DNA from 4 places in the Lentzea sp. CC55 genome. Region 4 is predicted to be linked to each of the others. Evidence: riboswitches for the same ligand, from Rfam matches in the RefSeq annotation. Region 4 holds a riboswitch; each other region holds the start of a gene.
The links. A riboswitch is a leader RNA that binds a small molecule or an ion and turns the genes downstream of it on or off. The one in region 4 is predicted to bind cobalamin.
Positions count from the first base shown of each region.

Region 1 (5,277 bases), on a different contig from region 4:
GGTAGGTGCTGTAGCCGACCAGCTCGTCGGCGGCCTCGAGCTCCTGGCGTGCCTCGGGCGTGAGCCAGTCGCGGGAACCGGGACCGAGACCCACGACCACGACCTCGCCCTTCGGCTTCGGCGGCTTGGACTGGCTCGGCAGCACGGCGATGGAGAAGTACGGAACCGTGTCGGGGTCGACGTCCGCCAGCGGCGACATCCTCTGGCGCTTGCTCGTGGCGCGTTCGACGTACCAGGCGCCGTCGAGCCTGCCCGCGTCCTGCAGCGCCTGCTTGACGTTGCCGAAGGTGCGGCCCAGCTTGAGGATCGCGGCGCAGTCGGTGTCGGCGAGACGGGCCGCGAGCTCGGCGGGCGGCAGCGTGCCGGGCAGGATCGTGAGGACCTCGTCGCGTTCGACCAGCGGCGTGCCGAGGACGGCGCTCGCGCCGCTCACGGACGTGACGCCCGGGACGACCTCCCACTCGTAGCGGTCGGCCAGCCGCTTGTGCATGTGCATGTACGAGCCGTAGAAGAACGGGTCGCCCGCCGCGAGCACGACCACCGTGCGCCCGGCGTCGAGGTGCGCGGCGAGCCTGCCCGCGGCCTCCTCGTAGAAGGCGTCGATCTCGCCCTGGTAGTCGTCCGACTCCTCGGTCGTGACCGGGTAGACGAGCTGTTCGAGGACCTGGCCCTCGCGGAGGTACGGCGCCGCGATGGTCTTCGCGATCGACCTGCCGTGCCGGGCGCTGTGGAACGCCACCACGTCGGCCTCGCCGATGAGCCGCGCGGCCTTGACCGTCACGAGTTCCGGGTCGCCGGGACCGAGGCCGACACCGTAGAGCTTGCCCGTCATTCTTCTTCGCTCGCAATCGCGTTGATGGCCGCCGCCGTCATGGCACTCCCGCCGCGCCGGCCGAGCACCACGAGGTGCTCCAGATCCGTTGCGGCCAGGGCTTCCTTGGACTCCGCCGCCCCGATGAACCCGACCGGGATGCCGATCACCGCGGCGGGCCTGGGCGCGCCCCGGTCGAGGAGGTCGAGGAGGTGGAAGAGCGCGGTGGGGGCGTTGCCGATCGCGATCACGGCGCCCTCGAAGCGGTCCGCGAGCAGCTCGAGCGCCGCGGCACTGCGGGTGTTGCCGATTTCCCGCGCCCTGTGCGGCGTGCGCGGGTCCTGCAGGTAGCAGAGGACCTCGTTGTCCTTCGGCAGGCGGCGGCGCGTGACACCCGAGGCGACCATGTTGGCGTCGCAGAGGATCGGGGCGCCGTTGTTCAGCGCCTCGCGGGCGTCGCGGACGACGTTCGGCGAGAACGCCACGTCGTCGGTCAGATCGGTCATGCCGCAGGCGTGGATCATGCGGACGACCACTGTCGCGACGTCGCCGGGGAACCTGGTGAGGTCCGACTCCGCGCGGATGGTGGCGAAGGACTGGCGGTAGATCTCCGCGCCGTCCTTGATGTACTGCGTCAACGGATCTCCTCGTAGCCGTCGCCGGTCGCGACGAACTCGATCACATCGCCGGCGGGGCGACCGCAACGGCGTGCACAGCCCGACCAGTGGACCGGTCGGTCGTGCGGGGTTCCGAGCCAAGCGCGCGCGTCGGCGCGGACGTCGGACAGCGACTTGGCACAGCCGGGGCGGCCGGTGCAGGCGCTGACGCCGTGCCACGGCGAGGCGGGGTCGGTGATCAAGCCGGACGTGCCGGTCCCGGCGGGCACCACCAGGCTGCGCCACGGGGTCAGCCGCAGCGGCACGCCCGGCAGTTGCGCCGCGTCCAGCCGGCCGAGCGGGACGCCCGGCGTCACGGGTGAAGGTGCGACAGGAGTCACAACCGGGCTGAACCGGTCACCCGGCGAGACGCCGAAGTGCTCGGTGATCTTCCGCACACCGCCGTCCACTTCGGACAGGCGCCACGCGGTGCCGCGCAGCGACCCGAAGAGGCGGGCCGCGGTCACCACGGCGTCGACCGGATCGGTCACGCGGACGCCGGTGTCGCGGCCCGCGAGGAGCAGGACCGTCCCGCCGTCGCCCTGGCTGACCAGGCCGAAGTCGCCGCCCAGGCCGCTCACCGAGGCGCCGACCGTGACCAGGAACCGGCCCGGCAGCGAGGCCAGCGACGGGTCCGCGCACAGGGCGGCGTCGAGCTCGTCGACCAGCGCCTGGTTGTCCTCCAGCGGTGCCGCGATGATGTTGCGCATCCGCTCGTGCGACCACGAGGGCAGCAGGCCGGCGGCACGCAGCCGGGAGCCCAGTTCCACCCCGTCCGCGAGGCCCCTGATCTGGAGGTTCGCCCGCGAGGTCAGCTCGATCGAACCCGAGCCGAGCTCGGCGGCCGCGACCCGCACGACGTCCCACTGAGCAGCGGAAAGAGTGCCGCCCGGCACCCGGATGCGCGCCAGCCCGCCGTCGGCCGCGGGGTGCAGCTCGACGGCGCCGGGGCAGGCATCCGGGTGACTACGCATAGGTCGGACTGTAACCCGCCGGTTAGGGTGAGCCCGAACGGCGAAGCACAGGAGGAAGCCGGTGTGAATCCGGCGCGGTCCCGCCACTGTGACCAGCGGACACGCTGGGAGTCAGGAACTCCGCTTCGCCTGTCACCCGCAACCTGGGGCGAGGACCCCACGAGGGATGGAGCCTGCGTGATCCTGCTGCTGTCGACTTCCGACACCGACCTGCTGTCGGCGCGTGCGAGCGGTGCCGAGTACCGCCTCGGCAACCCCGCACGGCTCACGGCCGAGGACCTGCCCGCGCTCGTCGAGGGCGTCGACCTGGTGCTCGTGCGCATCCTCGGTGGGCGCCGGATGTGGGAGGAGGGCCTCGACTGGCTCCTCGCCGGCGGGCTGCCGGTCGTGGTGCTCGGCGGTGAGATGCAGCCCGACGCGGCGCTGATGGAGCTGTCGACGGTGCCCGGCGGCGTCTGCGCGGAGGCGCACCTCTACCTCGCCCACGGCGGGCCGGCGAACCTCACCGAGCTGCACAAGTTCCTGTCGGACACGGTGCTGCTGACCGGTCACGGCTTCCAGGCGCCCGCCGCCACCCCGAGCTGGGGCGTGCTGGAACGGGAGAACACCCCGGCGGAGGGTCCGACGGTCGCGGTCCTCTACTACCGCGCGCACCACGTGGCCGGGAACACGGCGTTCGTGCACGCGCTGTGCGACGCGATCGAGGCCAAGGGCGGCAGGCCGCTGCCCGTCTACTGCTCCTCGCTGCGCACCGCGGAGCCCGAGCTGCTCGACACGCTGCGCGCGGCGGACGCCCTGGTCGTGACGGTGCTCGCGGCCGGTGGCACGAACCCGGCGAAGGCGTCGGCCGGGGGCGACGACGAGGCGTGGGACGTCGGTGCGCTGGCGGCGCTCGACGTGCCGATCCTCCAGGGCCTGTGCCTCACGTCGAGCCGTGAGACGTGGGACTCCAACGACGACGGACTGTCTCCTTTGGACACCGCGACCCAGGTCGCCATCCCGGAGTTCGACGGCCGGATCATCACGGTCCCGTTCTCGTTCAAGGAGATCGACTCCGACGGCCTCACGGTCTACGTGGCCGACCCGGAACGGGCGCTGCGCGTCGCGGGCATCGCGGTCCGCCACGGCCGGTTGAGGCACATCCCGGCGAGGGACCGCAAGGTCGTCGTGATGCTGTCGGCGTACCCGACGAAGCACTCGCGCATCGGCAACGCCGTCGGACTCGACACGCCCGCGTCGACCGTGCGGCTGCTCAAGGCCATGAAGGAGCACGGCTACGACATCGGCGACGAGCTGCCGGGCGTCGACGAGCTCGACGGCGACAAGCTGATCCACGCGCTGATCGCCGCCGGTGGCCAGGACGCCGACTGGCTCACGCAGGAGCAGTTCGAGAGCAACCCGATCCGCATCGCCGCGGCCGACTACCGCGAGTTCTACGAGACGCTGCCGGACGACTTCCGCGAGTCGATGCAGGAGCACTGGGGCGACGCGCCGGGCACGCTGTTCGTCGACCACAGCAGGTCGAAGGACGGCGAGATCGTGCTGGCCGCGCTGCGGTCGGGCAACGTCGCGGTGATCGTCCAGCCGCCGCGCGGGTTCGGCGAGAACCCGATCGCGATCTACCACGACCCGGACCTGCCGCCGTCGCACCACTACCTCGCGGCGTACCGGTGGATCGAGTCGAACTTCGGCGCGGACGCCGTGGTGCACGTGGGCAAGCACGGCAACCTGGAGTGGTTGCCCGGCAAGACCGTCGGCATGTCGGCCTCCTGCGGCACGGACGCGGCGCTGGGCGACCTGCCGCTGATCTACCCGTTCCTCGTCAACGACCCCGGTGAGGGCACGCAGGCGAAGCGGCGCGCGCACGCCACGCTGGTCGACCACCTGGTGCCGCCGATGGCCCGTGCCGACAGCTACGGCGACATCGCACGGCTGGAGCAGCTGCTCGACGAGTACGGCAACATCTCCGCGATGGACCCGTCCAAGCTGCCCGCGATCCGCGCGCAGATCTGGACGCTGATCCAGGCCGCGAAGCTCGACCACGACCTCGGCCTCGAGGACCGGCCGCACGACGCCGAGTTCGACGAGTTCCTGCTGCACGTCGACGGCTGGCTGTGCGAGGTCAAGGACGTCCAGATCCGCGACGGCCTGCACGTCCTCGGCGAGGCGCCGACCGGCAGCGTGCGCGTGAACCTCGTGCTCGCGATGCTGCAGGCACGGCAGATGTGGGGCGGTCAGGTCGCCGCGCTGCCCGGTCTGCGCGAGGCGCTCGGGCTCACGACCACGGCACGGGAGGACGTCGACGCCGTCGAGGAGCAGGCGCGCGCACTCGTCCAGGCGATGGAGGACGGGGGCTGGAACCCCGAGGTCGCCGAGACCCTGCACGAGTCCGCGGACGTCCGGAAGATCCTGGAGTTCGCGGCTGTCGAGGTCGTTCCGCGGCTGGCGCGCACCACGGACGAGATGACGAACGTCCTGCACGCGCTGGACGGCGGCTACATCCCGGCCGGCCCGTCCGGTTCTCCGCTGCGCGGCCTGGTGAACGTGCTGCCGACCGGCCGCAACTTCTACTCGGTCGACCCGAAGGCCATCCCGTCGCGCCTCGCGTGGGAGACCGGCCAGGCGATGGCCGACTCGCTGCTCGCCCGCTACCGCGACGAGAACGACGGCGAGTGGCCGCCCTCGGTCGGCCTGTCGGTCTGGGGGACGTCCGCGATGCGCACCGCCGGCGACGACATCGCCGAGGTGTTTTCGCTGCTCGGCGTGCGGCCGGTGTGGGACGACCAGTCCCGCCGCGTCACGGGCCTCGAGGTGATCGGGCTGGAGGAGCTGGGAA
Region 1 covers NZ_JAJCXE010000008.1:98,341-103,617, reverse strand. Annotated here, with positions in the region: gene L6E10_RS05510 (precorrin-2 C(20)-methyltransferase) at 1-832, opposite strand, end outside; gene L6E10_RS05505 (precorrin-8X methylmutase) at 829-1,449, opposite strand; gene L6E10_RS05500 (hypothetical protein) at 1,446-2,441, opposite strand; cobalamin riboswitch at 2,450-2,584, shown strand; gene cobN (cobaltochelatase subunit CobN) at 2,619-5,277, shown strand, end outside.
Region 1: linked by a shared signal. The riboswitch ahead of cobN (cobaltochelatase subunit CobN) and the one ahead of L6E10_RS39510 (putative cobaltochelatase) in region 4 are both predicted to bind cobalamin.

Region 2 (5,277 bases), on a different contig from region 4:
CAGACCACGGACGACGAGGTGCTCAGGGCGCTCTCGAAGTGGGACACCACCGGGAACGGCGAGTAGAAGCGGTGCAGCAACGAAGACCACCGCTCGTAGGAGGGTCCCTGCCGGAAGCCGACCGTGTGGTCCTCCAGCGTGTTCCAGCGCACGAGCAGCAGGTAGCGCGACGGCGCCTCCAGGCACCGCAGCAGTTCCAGGCCGCGGAAGCCCGGCGAGGCGGAGATCAGCTCCCGCGCCTCGCCGAACGCCCACTCGAACTCGGCCTCGGAACCCGGCAGCACGTCCAGCAGGGCGTGCTCCGTGATCACAGGCGGCAGAACCTGATGTCCGAGGCCAGCACGGCCTTGGCGCCGATGGCGGCCAGCTCGTCCATCACCTTGTTCGCCTCCTTGCGCGACACCATCGCGCGCACGGCGGCCCACTCCGGGTTCGCGAGAGGGGCGACCGTCGGCGACTCCAGGCCCGGGGTGAGGGCGATGGCGTCGTCGAGGAGCGAGCGCGGGCAGTCGTAGTCGAGCATCAGGTACTGCTGCGCGAACACGACGCCCTGCAGGCGGGCCGTCAGCTGCTTCTTGGCGGCGGTCAGCTCCGTGCCGTTGCGGTGGATCAGGACCGCCTCGGACTCGCAGATCGGCTCGCCGAACGGCACCAGGTCGTGCTGGCGCAGCGTGCGGCCGGAGCCCACCACGTCGGCGATCAGGTCGGCCACGCCGAGCTGGATCGAGATCTCGACGGCGCCGTCGAGGCGGATGACCTGCGCGGTGATGCCGCGGGCCTCGAGGTCGCGGCCCACGAGCCTCGGGTAGGCGGTGGCGAGGCGCTTGCCCTCGAGGTCGGAGACCTTCCAGTCGGTGCCGCGAGGGCCCGCGTAGCGGAACGTCGAGGCGCCGAAGCCCAGCGCCAGCAGCTCCTCGACGGAGGAGCCGTTGTCGTCGGCGCCCGAGTCGGCGGCCAGGTCGCGGCCGGTGATGCCGAGGTCCAGGTCACCGGACGCCACGTAGATCGCGATGTCCTTGGGGCGCAGGAAGAAGAACTCGACCTCGTTGTTCGGGTCGAGCACGGTCAGGTCGCGCGGCTCGTGCCGCTGCCGGTAGCCGGCCTCGGTGAGCATGGCGGAGGCGCGTTCGGCGAGCGCACCCTTGTTCGGGACTGCTACGCGCAGCATGTGAGGGTCTCCGTCAGAGGTACTTGTAGACGTCTTCGAGGGTCAGGCCGCGGCCCAGCATCAGCACCTGGAGGCGGTACAGCAGCTGCGAGATCTCTTCGGCGAGCTTCTCGTCGGACTCGTACTCGGCGGCGATCCAGACCTCGCCCGCCTCCTCCAGGACCTTCTTGCCCTGCGCATGGACCCCGGCCTCGAGCGCTGCGACGGTGCCGGATCCCTCCGGCTTGGTGGCGGCTCGTCCGGTCAGCTCTGCGAACAGGGAATCGAAGGTCTTCACGGCTCCACATCCTCCCATCCCCCGGACCCCGGTCCGCACCGCGGTCGCATCTGTCCCAGGCCGTGGACGTGATCTGTCCTGCATGAACACCCGGTAGCGTGAATTCCCGTGTCCGAATTCGCGGAGGTCCTCGCAGCGCTGCGCCGGGTGCGCGGGATCAACCCCTTCTTCGCGCTCGACGTCGGCCGTCCGGACGACTCCTGGTCGCCGGGAACGGCGCTCCTGGAGGGCCCGGCGCTCAAGAACACCATCGACGCCATCGCTGTCCGGTACCGGGCGGAGGAACCCCGCGTCGCGGCGAGCCTGTTCTTCCTCGGCTACACCGCGCGGCTGCTCAGCCCGCTCACGGCCGCGAACCTCCCGATCGACGTCCGGCCGGAGAACCTGTGGTGGCAGCACCACCCGGTCAACGGCCTGAGCGTCCGCATCGACGAGCCGCGGCTCGGTCCGCCCGCCGCCGAGGCGCTGGAACCCGTGGTCGAGGCGATCGAGTCGGTCACGCCGGTGGCGCGAGGGTTGTTGTGGGGCAACGCGATGTCGAACATCGCGGGTGCGCTGAAAATGGTTGTGCGCGCACAGATGCTCACGGCGGAGGAAGCGGAAGAACGGGGCGAACTGCTCATGAGCGCACCGCCGTTCGAACAGGCCGGCACATTCCTGAGCTTTCCCGGCGAAGTCGGGTTCGTGCGCAGGAGTTGCTGCCTCTACTACCGCGTCGCCGCAGGTGGGAAGTGCGGCGACTGTCCGCTCGTGAAGTGAGGAACGCAACAACTCTTATGGCCGGTTGTGCCTGACCGGCCGGTGAACTTACGGTGCACGCGCCGCAGTGACGGGAAGCCGGTGTGAATCCGGCGCGGTCCTCGCCACTGTGACCGGGAAGCGATCCCCGCCGAGCACGTCACTGGTCCCGCGAGGGGCTGGGAAGACGCGGGGGCAGCGTTGATCCGGGAGTCAGGAGACCGGCTGCGGCGCCGCAAGGAGAGTTGACCTTCCACGAGGTATGGAGGAGCCCGTCATGACGAGCCCCGCAGCAAGCCTGTCCGCCGTCCGCGTGCCCAAGTGGGCCTTCGCCGTCTCACTGCTCGGCCTGATCGTCACCTACCTGGTCCTGCAGGAGAACGGCCTCGCGCTCGGCGCGAGCTCGGAGCTGCTGCACGAGTTCTTCCACGACGGCCGCCACGCCCTCGGCGTCCCGTGCCACTGATCCGCTGATCAAGCAGATGACGACGTACAGGTCCCTCGCGCTGCGCGGGGTCGCGGCCGGCGCCGTCGCCGGCGTCGCCTCCGCGCTCGTGCAGCTCCTGGTCACCGAGATCCCGATCCGCGCCGCGCTCGCGGTCGAGGCGGCGCGGGAACCCTCCGGTGACGGCCACGGCCACTCCCACGGCGGTGAGGAGCTGGTCGGTCGCGGCACGCAGGTCGTGGGCGGCATGCTCGGCGTGGTGATCGTCGGCGTCGCGGTGGGCCTGGTGTTCGCCACGGCCTACGCGCTGTCGAAGCGCTGGTTCGCCGCCGGCACGCCGTTCACGCGCAGCTTCGCGCTCGGCGCCGCGGTGTTCGGCGCCGTGGCGCTGCTGCCGTGGCTCAAGTACCCGGCCAACCCGCCCGCCGTGGGTGACCCGGGGACGGTGGACCACCGCACCGCGCTCTACCTCGGTGTGGTGGTCGCGGGCCTGGTGATCGTGTGGGGCGCGAGCCTGCTGGCCGACCGGCTGCGCGAGCAGTCGCAGCCGGTCCGCACGACCGCCGTGCTGCTCGCGGTCACCGCGGCCGTCGCGGTGGTGCTGCTCGCGTTCCCCGCGTCACCGGACACGATCCCCGCGGACGTGCCGGTCGCCGTGCTGTGGCAGTTCCGCCTCAGCTCGCTCGCCCAGCTCGCCACGCTCCACGTCGGCATCGGCGTGGTGTTCGGCCTGCTGGTCGACCCGGCCACGCGCCGGGCGAGGACCCCCGCCGCGGCGCCACACCGCTAAAGCGCGCGCAGCACCTCGAGGTCGACGCCGGTGAGGGAGTCGCGGAAGACCCGCCTCTCCCCCGCCGGCACCTCGACGTCGCACGGCACCACCAGCACGGTGCACCCGGCCGCCACCGCCGCCGCGACGCCCGTGGGCGAGTCCTCGACCGCCACGCACCGCGCCGGATCGACGCCCAGCAGCCGCGCGGCCTTCAGGTACGGCTCGGGCAGCGGCTTGTTCAGGCCGTCCACCTCGTCGCCGCACACCGTCACGTCGAACAGGTCGCGGCCGATCGTGTCCAGCGCGACCTCGGTCAGCGAACGCTCGGTGGACGTCACCAGCGCCATCGGCACACCGGACGCGCGCACGGCCTTCAGCGCCTCCTGGGCGCCCGGCCGCCACGGCAGGCCGGCGCGGAAGACCTCCTCGGTGCGGCGCGAGATCCACGCGGCGCCGTCGGCCATGTCGGCGTCGGTCGGCTCGATGCCGACGTCGGCGAACAGCAGGCGCATGGTGGTGGGGACGTTGCTGCCGACCATGCGTTCGCGGGTCTCCGGCGACAGCACGCCGCCCAGTTTCTCCGCGTACTCGTAGAGCGGGATGTCCCACAGCTTCTCGGAGTCCAGCAGCGTGCCGTCCATGTCCCACAGGACCGCTTGCGGGTCAGACATTGAAGTACTTCGCCTCCGGGTGGTGCGCCACGAAGGCGTCGGTGGACTGTTCCGGGTGGAGCTGGAGTTCCTCGGACAGCGAGACCCCGATGCGCGCCGGGTCGAGCAGCTCGACGACGCGCCGGCGGTCCTCCATGCCGGGGCAGGCGCCGTAGCCGAACGAGTACCGCGCACCGCGGTAGCCGAGTTTGAAGTACTCCTCGACGTCGGCGGGGTCTTCCGCGGCGACTGACCCGCCACCCGGCCACACGAGCTCCTCGCGGACGCGCTTGTGCCAGTGCTCGGCCAGCGCTTCGGTGAGCTGGACCCCCAGTCCGTGGACTTCCAGGTAGTCACGATACGCGTTCTTGCCGAACAGCTCGTTCGCGTAGTCGGCGATCGGCTGCCCCATCGTCACGAGGTGGAACGCGATGACGTCCACCTCACCGGACTCCTTCGGGCGCCAGAAGTCGGCCAGGCAGAGCCGCCGATCCCTCTTCTGGCGCGGGAAGGTGAACCGGAAGCGCTCCGGCGAGTCCGGCGAGGGCTCTTGCAGGATGATCAGGTCTTCTCCCTTGGAGACGCACGGGAAGTAGCCGTAGACGACGGCGGCGTGGGCAAGAACACCTTCCGTGGCAAGGCGTTCCATCCAGTACCGCAGGCGCGGGCGGCCCTCCGTCTCGACCAGGTCCTCATAGGACGGTCCGTTGCCGCCGCGCGTGCCCTTGAGGCCCCACTGGCCCATGAACGTCGCCCGCTCGTCCAGCAGTGCCGAGTAGTCCGCGACCGGGATGCCCTTCACGACCCGGCTGCCCCAGAACGGCGGTACCGGGACCGGGTTGTCCGCCGCCACGTCGGAACGGCCGGTGCGCGCCTCCTCCTCGACGGCGGACTTGCGGGCGGCGGCGAGGCGCAGCGCCCGTTCCCGGCGCGCCTTGCGCTCGGCCGCCTTCGCCCTGGCCTCCTCGTCGACCACGGGCGCCTCACCGCGCTTGGCCGCCATGATCGCGTCCATCAGCCGCAGGCCCTCGAACGCGTCGCGGGCGTAGCGGACGTCACCGAAGTACATCTCGGTCAGGTCGTTCTCGACGTACGCGCGGGTCAGCGCCGCGCCACCGAGCAGGACGGGCCACCGCGCGGCCACACCCCGGGAGTTCATCTCCTCGAGGTTCTCCTTCATGACCACCGTCGACTTGACCAGCAGGCCGGACATGCCGATCGCGTCCG
Region 2 covers NZ_JAJCXE010000019.1:590,494-595,770, reverse strand. Annotated here, with positions in the region: gene L6E10_RS14555 (antibiotic biosynthesis monooxygenase) at 1-311, opposite strand, end outside; gene L6E10_RS14560 (phosphoribosyltransferase) at 1-66, shown strand, start outside; gene hisG (ATP phosphoribosyltransferase) at 308-1,168, opposite strand; gene L6E10_RS14545 (phosphoribosyl-ATP diphosphatase) at 1,182-1,445, opposite strand; gene L6E10_RS14540 ((2Fe-2S)-binding protein) at 1,554-2,204, shown strand; cobalamin riboswitch at 2,275-2,407, shown strand; gene L6E10_RS14535 (CbtB-domain containing protein) at 2,461-2,649, shown strand; gene L6E10_RS14530 (CbtA family protein) at 2,666-3,418, shown strand; gene L6E10_RS14525 (HAD family phosphatase) at 3,415-4,071, opposite strand; gene metH (methionine synthase) at 4,064-5,277, opposite strand, start outside.
Region 2: linked by a shared signal. The riboswitch ahead of L6E10_RS14535 (CbtB-domain containing protein) and the one ahead of L6E10_RS39510 (putative cobaltochelatase) in region 4 are both predicted to bind cobalamin.

Region 3 (5,277 bases), on a different contig from region 4:
AGGTAGATCTCCTCGGCGATGCGCGTCGACAGCTCGCGCGCCTGTGGTGAGTCGAACGGCAGGCGCAGCTTGAAGAACACGTCCTGCAGGCCCATGACACCGAGGCCCACCGGGCGCCAGCGCGGGTTGGACCGCGCCGCCTGCTCGGTCGGGTAGTAGTTGATGTCGATCACGCGGTCGAGGAACACCACAGCGGTGCGGACCGTGGAACGCAGGCGCTGCCAGTCGATCCTGCCATCGGCCACGTGCGCGCCGAGGTTGACCGAGCCGAGGTTGCAGACCGCGGTCTCCTCGTCGCTGGTGACCTCGATGATCTCGGTGCACAGGTTGGACAGGTGCACCACGTTGCCCGGTTCGGCGGTCTGGTTGCACATGCGGTTCGCCGTATCCTTGAACGTCATCCAGCCGTTGCCGGTCTGGGCGAGCGTGCGGATCATCCGTCCATAGAGGTCACGAGCCTTGACCGTGCGCACAGCCCGGCCGGCCTCTTCAGCGCCGCGGTAGGCGCGGTCGAATTCGTCACCCCACAGGTCGACCAGCTCCGGGACCTCGTCCGGGTCGAACAGCGACCAGTCCTGGTCAGCCTCGACGCGGCGCATGAACTCGTCGGGGATCCAGTTGGCCAGGTTGAGGTTGTGCGTGCGGCGGGCGTCCTCGCCGGTGTTGTCGCGCAGCTCGAGGAACTCCTCGATGTCCGGGTGCCACGTCTCCAGGTAGACGCAGGCAGCGCCCTTGCGGCGGCCGCCCTGGTTGACCGCCGAGACCGACGCGTCAAGCGTGCGCAGCCACGGCACGATACCGTTGGAGTGGCCGTTCGTGCCGCGGATCAACGCACCACGTGACCGGACTCGGGACCATTGCACGCCGATGCCACCGGCGAACTTCGACAGCCGGGCGATCTGCTTGTACCGGTCGTAGATCGACTCCAACTCGTCGCGCGGCGAGTCGAGCAGGTAGCACGAGGACATCTGGGTGTGCACCGTGCCGGAGTTGAACAGGGTCGGCGAGCTGGGCAGGTACGCCAGCGACGACATCAGCCGGTAGAAGTCGATGGCCTCGGCGGCGGTGTGCGAGAGACCGCAGGCGACGCGCAGCAGCCAGTACTGCGGCTGCTCGATCACCGAGCGCTTCGCGGGGTGGCGCAGCAGGTAGCGGTCGTAGACGGTGCGCAGACCGAAGTACTCGAACCGCCGATCACCCTCGAGGTCGATCGCGTTGTCGAGCTCGCGGGCGTTGGCGGCCGCGAACTTCGCGGTCGCGTCACCGATCAGGCCCTCCGCGTGGCCGAGGGCAACGCTCTGACTGAAGGACTGCACGCCCTGCCGGTGCACTTCCTTCTCGATGAACGCCGCAAGCAGACCAGCGGCCAGCTTGGAGTACTCGGGCTCTTCCGACACGAGCGCCGCGGCGGTCTGGATCGACAGCCGGTCCAGCTCCTCGGTGGTGGCGCCGTCGTAGAGGCCGCTGATCGTCTTGGTGGCGACCCGCAACGGGTCGACGTCGTGCAGACCGACCGCGCAGCGCTCGACCGCGCGCACGATCTTGTTCAGGTCGACCGGTTCGAGTGAACCATTGCGTTTCTTGACGCGCATCGTGGTGGCGACTGTGTCGACCGCCGTCATAGCTCTCTCCTCGCGAGCTCAGGTGGCCACGAGGACAGCGAGGAGCGAACGGGCGCGCGCGACCGCCACGTCCTCCCGCCCTCCCTCGGGGCCTCGGACACCCGCACGCGTCGAAGCGTGCGGGGCGCTGGCAGGTCTTCGGACTCGCGGGCACGCCTGTCGGCTCCTACCGGCCGTCGCTTCCCAGACGTTCACGTCCAGTGCTTCTGACGGCTTTCGTTCCCGTTCACCGCTGCGGGGCAGTCCCGGACTCACACCGGGTTCCCTCTTGCGACGACCGATCTGGATGATCGGCCGAACCAGCTCTGCGGCACACTACATGGGCGGAGTCGAGTGATCTGCAACTACATCTAGTGGGCGTGTTATTCGCTTGGGCAGCACCCGAACGATCACTCCAGCGATGGCCGAGCTGTGCCCGCACTCCCCTGAGCCGCACCGTCGCGCCCAAGTGCGTTCGCACCGGCTTGATCAGTGAACAGCGGATCGACGTCGTCAGATCATCATGCCTTGTTCACTGACGCCAATTCCCCTGTTGGACCAGCAGACCTGGTGACGGCCAGCCCGGCGTGCGCGAGCCACGGACAGGCGATGTGGGCGTACCAGGCCAGCGGGTGCGGGTCGACCAACTGACCGAGCGACACGCTCCCAGCTACAGCTCCCGATGATCCGGATTCACCATCAGGTCAAGAGGCTCGCCGGCAGTCGGCCGCCCGTGGACAGCACCAATGACCTGGACACGCGCCTGAATGATCCTGGGTGCTCGGGATAGCGAGGCGCGCCACGGACCCGTCCGTGATTCCCGCGAAGCACTCCTCCACCCCACCTCACGATCAGTCTGTTGCAAATCTATGGCTCTTGCGAAAGAGTGGCGATAGACCCCACGGAGTTCTCGGAGAAGCCCCCATGAGCCAGTACGTGCTGCCGGATCTGCCCTACGATTACGCGGCGCTTGAGCCCGCGATCACCGGCGAGATCCTTGAGCTGCACCACAGCAAGCACCACGCCGCCTACGTCAAGGGCGCGAACGACAGCCTGGAACGGCTTGCCGAAACCCGGGAGAAGGAGGACTTCACCGGCATCGTCGGCTTGGAGAAGACCTTCGCCTTCAACCTGTCCGGGCATGTGCTGCACACGATGTTCTGGGACAACTTGAGCCCGGACGGCGGAGACCGCCCCGACGGCGAGCTCGCTGCCGCGATCGACGAGCACTTCGGCTCGTTCGACGCGTTCGCCAAGCAGCTCTCGGCCGCGACGTCGCTGGTGCAAGGGTCGGGCTGGGGCGTGCTGGCGTGGGAGCCGCTGTCGCAGCGCCTGATCGTCGAGCAGGTCTACGACCACCACGGCAACGTCGGCATGAACACCACGCCCGTGCTGGTGTTCGACGCGTGGGAGCACGCCTACTACCTGCAGTACCGCAACGTGCGACCGGACTACGTGCAGAAGCTGTGGTCACTGGTCAACTGGACCGACGTCACCCGCCGGTTCGACCAGGCCCGCGCGGGCGGCTCGGGGCTCATCGCGCCGTCGAAGTAGGCCACCGAAGGCTGGCAGTGGGTGCTCCGACAAGCCACCTCGCTGCCGTGACGTGCCCCCGTCACCCGGCGGGGGCACGGCTACTTCCAACGGCCCTTTGGCCCTCTGAGGTTCCCCCGGTAGCTCGGAGACTTTCAAGCATGGTCCGATAGGACCTGAAGGGAGTCGTCCGTGGCAGCACCGAGGAAGTACCCCGATGAGCTGAGGGGCTCGTGCGGTCCGGCTGTATCGGGAGTCGGATCCGAAGCCGGTGATCCGGCGGCTGGCCGAGCAGCTCGGAGTGCATCACGAAGCACCAAGCGAGATATGTCGATCTTGTGTGACCTGCGTATCTGCACGTATCTCACGGTGGTGGCACCATGATCAGTCTCAGTTGTCGTGTCACTTCCTCCGATGCACCGCATCACGCGTTGAGCCTCGCCGAGGCCGTGATCCGCTGCGTTCGCGGTAACGCCTCGCGCAGGTCCGGCCGACCAGTCCAGCACATCGGTGCTCGGTAAGCGTGGATTCGGCTGGTGTTTCAGCGTGAGCGTGGAAGGCAGGTGAGGACTTCCGTGAGCGCATCCAGTGTGAGCGAGGTGATCGCGTGGATTCGTGAGCAGATCGCGCACGACAGGGCGCGTGCTGAGAAGAAGGGGGCGGAGCGCCGAGACGGCGGTCGTGACGTGAGGGACGTGCTGGCGATCGCCGACGCGCATGAGGCGCCGCTGGTCTTCCTTGAGTCCAACGTTCGGTCCACCATCGGGCTCGACGCCGCCAGCGGGGCCGACGTCATCAACGAGATGTTTTGGGCGTTGAGCGGCAACACCTTGCTGAGGCACGTCGCCAGCGCCTACCGCCACCGATCCGGCTACGACCGGCCGCAGTGCTCTTGGCCGGCGCCGAGAGCAGGTGACGATCCAGCTCAGCGCTACCGTCGCTGACGTCGAACTCCACCAGCGGCGCCTCAAGCGCCTGAAGGTTCAGGAAGAATGACTCGGTGGGCGAGACAACGTTGACGTCTTCGAGAAGTGCGTAGGCCTGGCACCGCCGTGGGCTGCTCAAAAGATGTCGCCGACAGGGGTCATCCGGCCGATACCGCATGGATCACAATTCACGCGATCTAGGGATGCGGCCGAGAGGGGCTCAGGAGCGGGCGACTGAGTCGAGCAGACTTTTGGCGATGTCGCGGAGTTTGATGTTCTCGCGCTGTGAGCGTTGCACGAGCATCGCGAACGCTTTGTCGGCGGTGCAGGAGTGCACGGCAATCAAGACGCCTTTAGCCTGGTCGATGACGGCCCGGGAGACGAGTGCCTGTTCCAGGCTGCTGATGTGGTCTCGTGAGCGCTGGTGGCGTTGGGCGCTGGCGATCGTGGCCGACGCTGTGGTGGTGAACAGCCGCATGAGCCCTTCGTCGAAGGGGTCGAAGGCCGCGGCGGTATAGCTGTAGATGTTGAGTGAGCCGAGGTGCTGCTCTTGGGTGGATTGTGAGGAGGGCAGCAGCACCGGCACGGACAGTTAGGCGCGGATCGCCTGCTCGGCCGCGGCTGCCTCAAATTCCGGCCACTCCTCGAAGTGCTCGCCGACGACCGCCCGCACTGCGCGCAGGGTGCGTGCGGCCTCGAAGCACGGGCCTCGGTTGGCGCTGTACTGCTTCTCGTCGACCTCGATCAGCCGGGGGTTCGTGGCGGCCGCGGTGCGTGGCTGCGCCAGATCCATCAGCGACACCGTCACCGCATCCGCGTCCGGGATCGCCCCGCTGGCGGTGTCGGCCAGCCGCTGCAACGCGGTGTCGAGCGGCTCCTCGTCGGTGAAGAAGTTCCGGAGCACCGTCAGCGCCTCGGCGGTCTCGTCGAGTCTGCTCAGGGCATCGGGACGGTAACCCTCATCTGGCTTGGCCGGGGACATCTCGGATGCATGCGTTTCGTCAGCCATGCCGCGGCACCTCGTGGTTCAGAGGAACTGATCTGCGGCGCCACTGCTTGACGTCGTCAGCGCACGGTACGCAATGATCAAGACATAACTGTGCGGCCGTCCAGCCGCAAGCGAACCGGGACCGGCGCGGGGAGCTGCAGAGTTTCAACTTCCCCACGCCGGAACCGGCCGGTCCGCTCGGAAGCGGCCTACCGAGTTCACGCGCACG
Region 3 covers NZ_JAJCXE010000054.1:167,608-172,884, forward strand. Annotated here, with positions in the region: gene L6E10_RS33495 (ribonucleoside-diphosphate reductase subunit alpha) at 1-1,622, opposite strand, end outside; cobalamin riboswitch at 1,734-1,941, opposite strand; gene L6E10_RS33500 (superoxide dismutase) at 2,526-3,155, shown strand; gene L6E10_RS33505 (hypothetical protein) at 3,725-4,078, shown strand; gene L6E10_RS33510 (ANTAR domain-containing protein) at 4,281-4,646, opposite strand; gene L6E10_RS33515 (hypothetical protein) at 4,653-5,069, opposite strand.
Region 3: linked by a shared signal. The riboswitch ahead of L6E10_RS33495 (ribonucleoside-diphosphate reductase subunit alpha) and the one ahead of L6E10_RS39510 (putative cobaltochelatase) in region 4 are both predicted to bind cobalamin.

Region 4 (5,277 bases):
CTTCGGCACCTCGGTGGGTTGTCCTTGAGGCATCGGGATCTCCTTATGCGGCCCGGACGACGCCGGCGAGGTGGTCGGCGGACAGCTGGTCGAGCCGCACGCAGGTGCCCTGCAGCGCCTCGGCGATCTTCTGGGCGAGCCCGAGGCGGACGTGCCCCTGCTCGCAGTCCACGACGACGACGGCGGTCTGCTCCAGCAGCCCGGCGGCCTTGAGCGCGTCCTTGGCGGGGTCACCGCCGAGCCCGGACGACGTGGCGCGCCCGTCGGTCAGCAGCACCACGAGCGGGCGCTTGCGCGGATCCCTCAGCCGTTCGACCTCCAGCACCCGGTGGGCCTTCAGCAGGCCGTCCGCGAGCGGGGTCCGTCCTCCAGTGCGCATCTTCTTGAGCCGCGTCGCCGCCGCGTCCACGGAGGTCGTCGGAGGCAGCGCGACCTCGGCCTGGCTGCCGCGGAACGTGACCACGCCGACCTTGTCCCGGCGCTGGTAGGCGTCGCGCAGCAACGAGATCACCGCGCCGCTGACCGCCGACATCCGCTTCTGCGCCGCCATCGAGCCGGAGGCGTCGACGACGAACAGGACGAGGTTCGACTCCTTGCCCTCCCTGACCGCCTTGCGGAGGTCGGCGCCCGTCAGCAGCAGTCCCGGTCCGCTGCGGCCGCGGGCCCGCTGGTGCGGCGCCGCGTTCGTGAGCGTGTCGACCAGGTGCAGCCCATTGCCGTCCACTGTGGACGAACGCACGACCCGGCCGGTGCGGGCGCGTGCCCTCGAACGCTTGCCGGGCGCGCCTTCGCCGACGCCGGGCACCTCCAGCAGCCGCGCCTTGAACGCGGGCGCGGGCTCCGGTGCCGGACGGTCGCCGGGCGCGTTCCCGCCGCCCTTCGGGCCCTCCTGCGGTTCGGGCAGCTCACCACCACCCGGCCCGTCGTCGTCCGGTCCCTCCCCGGGGTCCTCCGCGTGCTCGGCCGCCTGCCGCATGGCGTCCTCGAGCTGCTGCTCCTCGATGCCGGGCTCGTCGAACGGGTCGCGGCGGCGCCGGTGCGGCAGCGCGAGCCGGACCGCGGTCTCGACGTCCTGCTCCTCGACCTGATCGGCGCCCCGCCACGCCGCGTGGGCCGTGGCGGCACGGGCGACCACGAGGTCCGCGCGCATGCCGTCGACCTCGAAAGCCGCGCAGACGGCGGCGATCCGGCGCAGCTCACCGTCCGGGAGGGACACCGCGGGCAGCCTGTGCCGCGCGTCGGCAATCCGCTGCCGGAGCAGGGCGTCCTCGTCCTCCCACTTCCGCGCGAACCCCACCGGGTCCGCCTCGTAGGAGAGCCGGCGCCGGATGACCTCGGTGCGCACGCCGACGTCCCGCGCCGCCTTCACCGCCACCGTCAGCCCGAACCGGTCGAGCAGCTGCGGCCGCAGCTCGCCCTCCTCGGGGTTCATGGTGCCGACCAGCAGGAACTGCGACGGGTGCGAGATCGACACGCCTTCGCGCTCGACGTGCGCGCGTCCCATCGCGGCGGCGTCGAGCAGCAGGTCGACCAGGTGGTCGTGCAGCAGGTTGACCTCGTCGACGTAGAGCACGCCCCGGTGCGCCGCCGCCAGCAACCCGGGCTGGAACGCCCGCACGCCCTCGGTCAGCGCCTTCTCGAGGTCGAGCGACCCGACCAGCCGGTCCTCGGTGGCGCCGACGGGCAGCTCGACGAGCTTCGCGCGCCGCCGCTCCACGCCCTCGTGCGGCGCGTCGGGGCAGTCCGCGCTGCCGGGCACGCACCCGAAGCGGCAGTGCGCCGACACCTCCAGCTCGGGCAGGAGCGCGGCGAGGGCACGCACGATCGTCGACTTCGCGGTCCCCTTCTCACCTCGGACGAGAACGCCGCCGATGCCGGGGTGAACGGCGTTGAGCAGCAGGGCCAGGCGGAGGTCGTCATGTCCGACGACAGCCGAAAAGGGGAACATGCTCGGTGAAGTCCTTCCTCGGGTGTCCACGCCCGCGGTCAGGTGAAGAGGGGGACGAGTTCCTGACTCCCGACCCTGCCGGGCCGGTCACAGTCGCGGGACGGCGCCGGATTCGCACCGGCTTCCTCGCACTCCCCTCACAGCCCCGGCATCGTCGCACTTCGCACCGCCGGGTCCAACAGCCAGGTGAGCGACGTCGCGTCAGAAGTGCGGTATCGTGGGTCCGCGCAGTCGCACTAGCGCTGCGAAGTGGACCCGGCAGCCTTCCGGACGGTGGGTGGGCCGGGTTTCGCGGTTTCAGACGACTTCCACCGCGGCGACCAAAGGCTGCACCGCTTCTTCCACTGACCACCCCGGTGCCAGCACCAGGCGATCGCGTCCGGCAACGCGAGCAGCGGTTCCTCGTGGGCGCGGTGGTGCCGGTAGACGAGCGTCTCGTGACACCCGAGATCTCGAACACAGCGGTAGAGGAGCTTCTTGTCGGCTTCGAGGACGGAATCGTCCTGTTCGAGCACCAGCATCCCGGCGCCGGACACCGCGAGGTCGCAGACCAGCCGGACGAGGCATGCATCCCGTTGGCGCCTGCGCACGTGCGCCGATCCGTCGTAGATCGTGACCTCCGGCGCGATCTCCACCACCACGTCCAGGATCTGTTTCCTGCGCTGATCCGATTCCTTGTGGAAGTGGATCCTCCGCTGGTTGGCCATGACCAGACCGCGCACGGTCCGGCGTGCGGAGACCAGATCGCCTGGGAGCAACGCCGCCGCGGTGACCAGGAAGCCCTTCTCCTTGGGCTCGTCCACGAACACGTGGGCGGTCATGTCGAACTGCCTCCTGATCACGCCGAGATCTGATCGTGGCAGAAGGCTCGGCGACACGATCGGGCGATGGCAGTCGACGTCGCCCTAGATCAGGCTCCGGAACTCCGCCCAGGCCTCCCGGACCTCGTCGGCGGTCCACTCCAGCGCGGGCTCCGCCACCGTGATCTCGGTCTTGGCGAGCGTCCCGTCCCGCCAGAACCCGCCGAGGAACGACCCGCTCACCTCGGTCAGCCGCTCCGGGTCGCCCGGCAGGTGCAGCGCGAACTGGTGGGTGTGCGGTTCGGGCAGGTCCAGGGCGGCGGCCACGACCTTGGCGTGTTCGACGTACAGCCCCAGCCGGGGCAGCACGGTGTCGAGGCCGTGCAACGCCGACAGGGCGGCGGGCCACTGCTGGAACAGCATGCCGCCGTACCGGTGCCGCCAGACGCGCGCCTGGTCGACGAAGTCCTGCGAACCCGCGAGCGCCGCGCCCGAGATGCCTTCGAGCGACTTGTAGAACGACACGTAGACCGAGTCGAACAGGCCCGCGATCTCGGGCAGCGGCTTGCCGAGGCCGTACGTGCTCTCCCACAGCCGCGCGCCGTCGAGGTGCACGACGGCGTCCCGTTCCCGTGCCAGGTCCACGAGCGAGGTCAGCTCGTCCCAGGCCGGCAGGACGAACCCGGCCTCGCGGTCCGGCACCTCCAGCAGCAGCGTCCCGTACGGCTCCGGGCAGGAGCCCACCTCGCAGTCGCGCACCTTCACCGGGCGCAGGCCGGACAGCACGGTCAGCGCGTCGTCCTCGTGGTTCAGGGGGTGCGCACGCGGGTGCATCGCCACGATCGGGTTGTGGGTGCGGTCGGCCCAGCAGCGCAGCGCGATCTGCTGCGCCATGGTGCCGGTGGGCACGAACAGCGCCGCCTCGGTGCCCAGCAGCTCCGCGACCCGCTTCTCCAGCGTCTCCACCGGGCCGCCGTCGCCGTACCGGTCGGGGTCGACGTCCGGCACGGGGCCGAGCCTTTCCAGCAGCGTCTTCTTGCGGATTCCGGAGAGTTGGCGGTTCAGCACCCCAGCATCAAACCTCAGCCGCGAGAGTGTCCGCGAGAGAGATAACGCCCGCACGGATCTCGTCGGCGGTCATGCCCTGGTTCAGCAGGAACTCGACAGGACGGCCAGCACGGTGTGCTGGCCGAGGCGACGTCCGGCGGTGCCGGCACCCTGCTCGTGCAGCTCGCCCGCCTCGCGCCTGCCGGAGGAGGCCCTCGGGCTCGGCGACGTCTACCGGCTCGACGAGATCGCCGAGGCGCACCGGGCGCTCGAAGCCCGCACCACGAGGGGCAAGCTCATCGCGCGACCGTGACCGACCGCGGCGCGCGGAACGACAGCAGGTTCAGCCAGTCCGGACCAGGCCCGGTGAGGTGCAGCGAGGGCTCGTGCCCGGCCACCGTCCGCAGCGTCACCGCGGCCTCCAGCCGGGCCAGCCCGGCGCCGAGGCAGAAGTGCCTGCCGTAGCCGAAGGCCAGGTGCCGCGGATCGGTCTCCTTGCCGCGCAACAACAACACGAGCTCGGCGCCGGCGGGCACGCGCACCCCGGACAGCACCACCTCCCGCGCGGTCAGCCGCCGCCACGTCACCACGGGCGTCTCGGTGCGCAGCACGTCCTCGACGAACTCCTCCGCGACACCGGGCAACGGCAGCCGCGCCCACAGCTCGCGGTCCAGCAGAGCCCGGCGCAACGCCGTGGACAGCAGCTGGGTCGTCGTCTCCTGCCCCGCGATCAGCAGGAAGTAGCAGAGGCCCGCGGAGTCCTCGGCGGACACCCCGGCGTCGGCGAGCGCGCGGAACAGCTCGCCGTCGCGCGCGTGGTAGCGCTTGACCAGCCACTGGTGGAAGTCGCCGACGTCGTCGACCAGCTCCAGCTGCCGTTCGCGGGTGATGTCGCCCCAGAAGAACTCCAGCGAGCCGGAGCTCCACCGCTTCAACGTCGGAATGTCAACATTCGGACAACCCAGGAGGTCCATCAGCACGATCGCGGGCAGGTCCCACGCGAGGTCGCGCACGAGATCCGTGCCACCCAGCCGTTCCCAAACCAGGGACCGGATGCGAGGCTCCGCAGCGGCGACGCGGGCCGGCGTGAAGAACGACGCCACCAGCTTGCGCAGGCGGGTGTGGGACTCGGAGCTGTTGTTCGCGAGTGTCGGCGGCAGCGAGAAGCGGGCCCTCACCAGGGACCGCAGCGCGGCGGGTGCGACCGGGGTGACGGCGGTCAGCGCGTTGTCGGGCAGGAACGTGACCGGGTCGGCCAGCACGGCACGCACGTCGTCGTACGCGGACACCACCCAGCGGCCGCCGGCGAACTGCACCGGTGAGGTGAGTTCGGCGCGCGTGAAGGTGAACAGGTCCACGAGCGGCACGCTAGTCGGCGGATGGGAGACTCAGTCGGTGACCGTGAGCACAACCGAGGCAGTGTCCAGTGGCGGTGAGTCGACGTTCGACTGGATCGACGTCCGCTCCGAGGCGCGGTCCAAG
Region 4 covers NZ_JAJCXE010000057.1:221,064-226,340, reverse strand. Annotated here, with positions in the region: gene cobO (cob(I)yrinic acid a,c-diamide adenosyltransferase) at 1-33, opposite strand, end outside; gene L6E10_RS39510 (putative cobaltochelatase) at 44-1,948, opposite strand; cobalamin riboswitch at 1,984-2,119, opposite strand; gene L6E10_RS39505 (hypothetical protein) at 2,185-2,790, opposite strand; gene L6E10_RS39500 (low specificity L-threonine aldolase) at 2,854-3,816, opposite strand; gene L6E10_RS39495 (hypothetical protein) at 3,956-4,108, shown strand; gene L6E10_RS39490 (cytochrome P450) at 4,092-5,153, opposite strand; gene L6E10_RS39485 (8-amino-7-oxononanoate synthase) at 5,191-5,277, shown strand, end outside.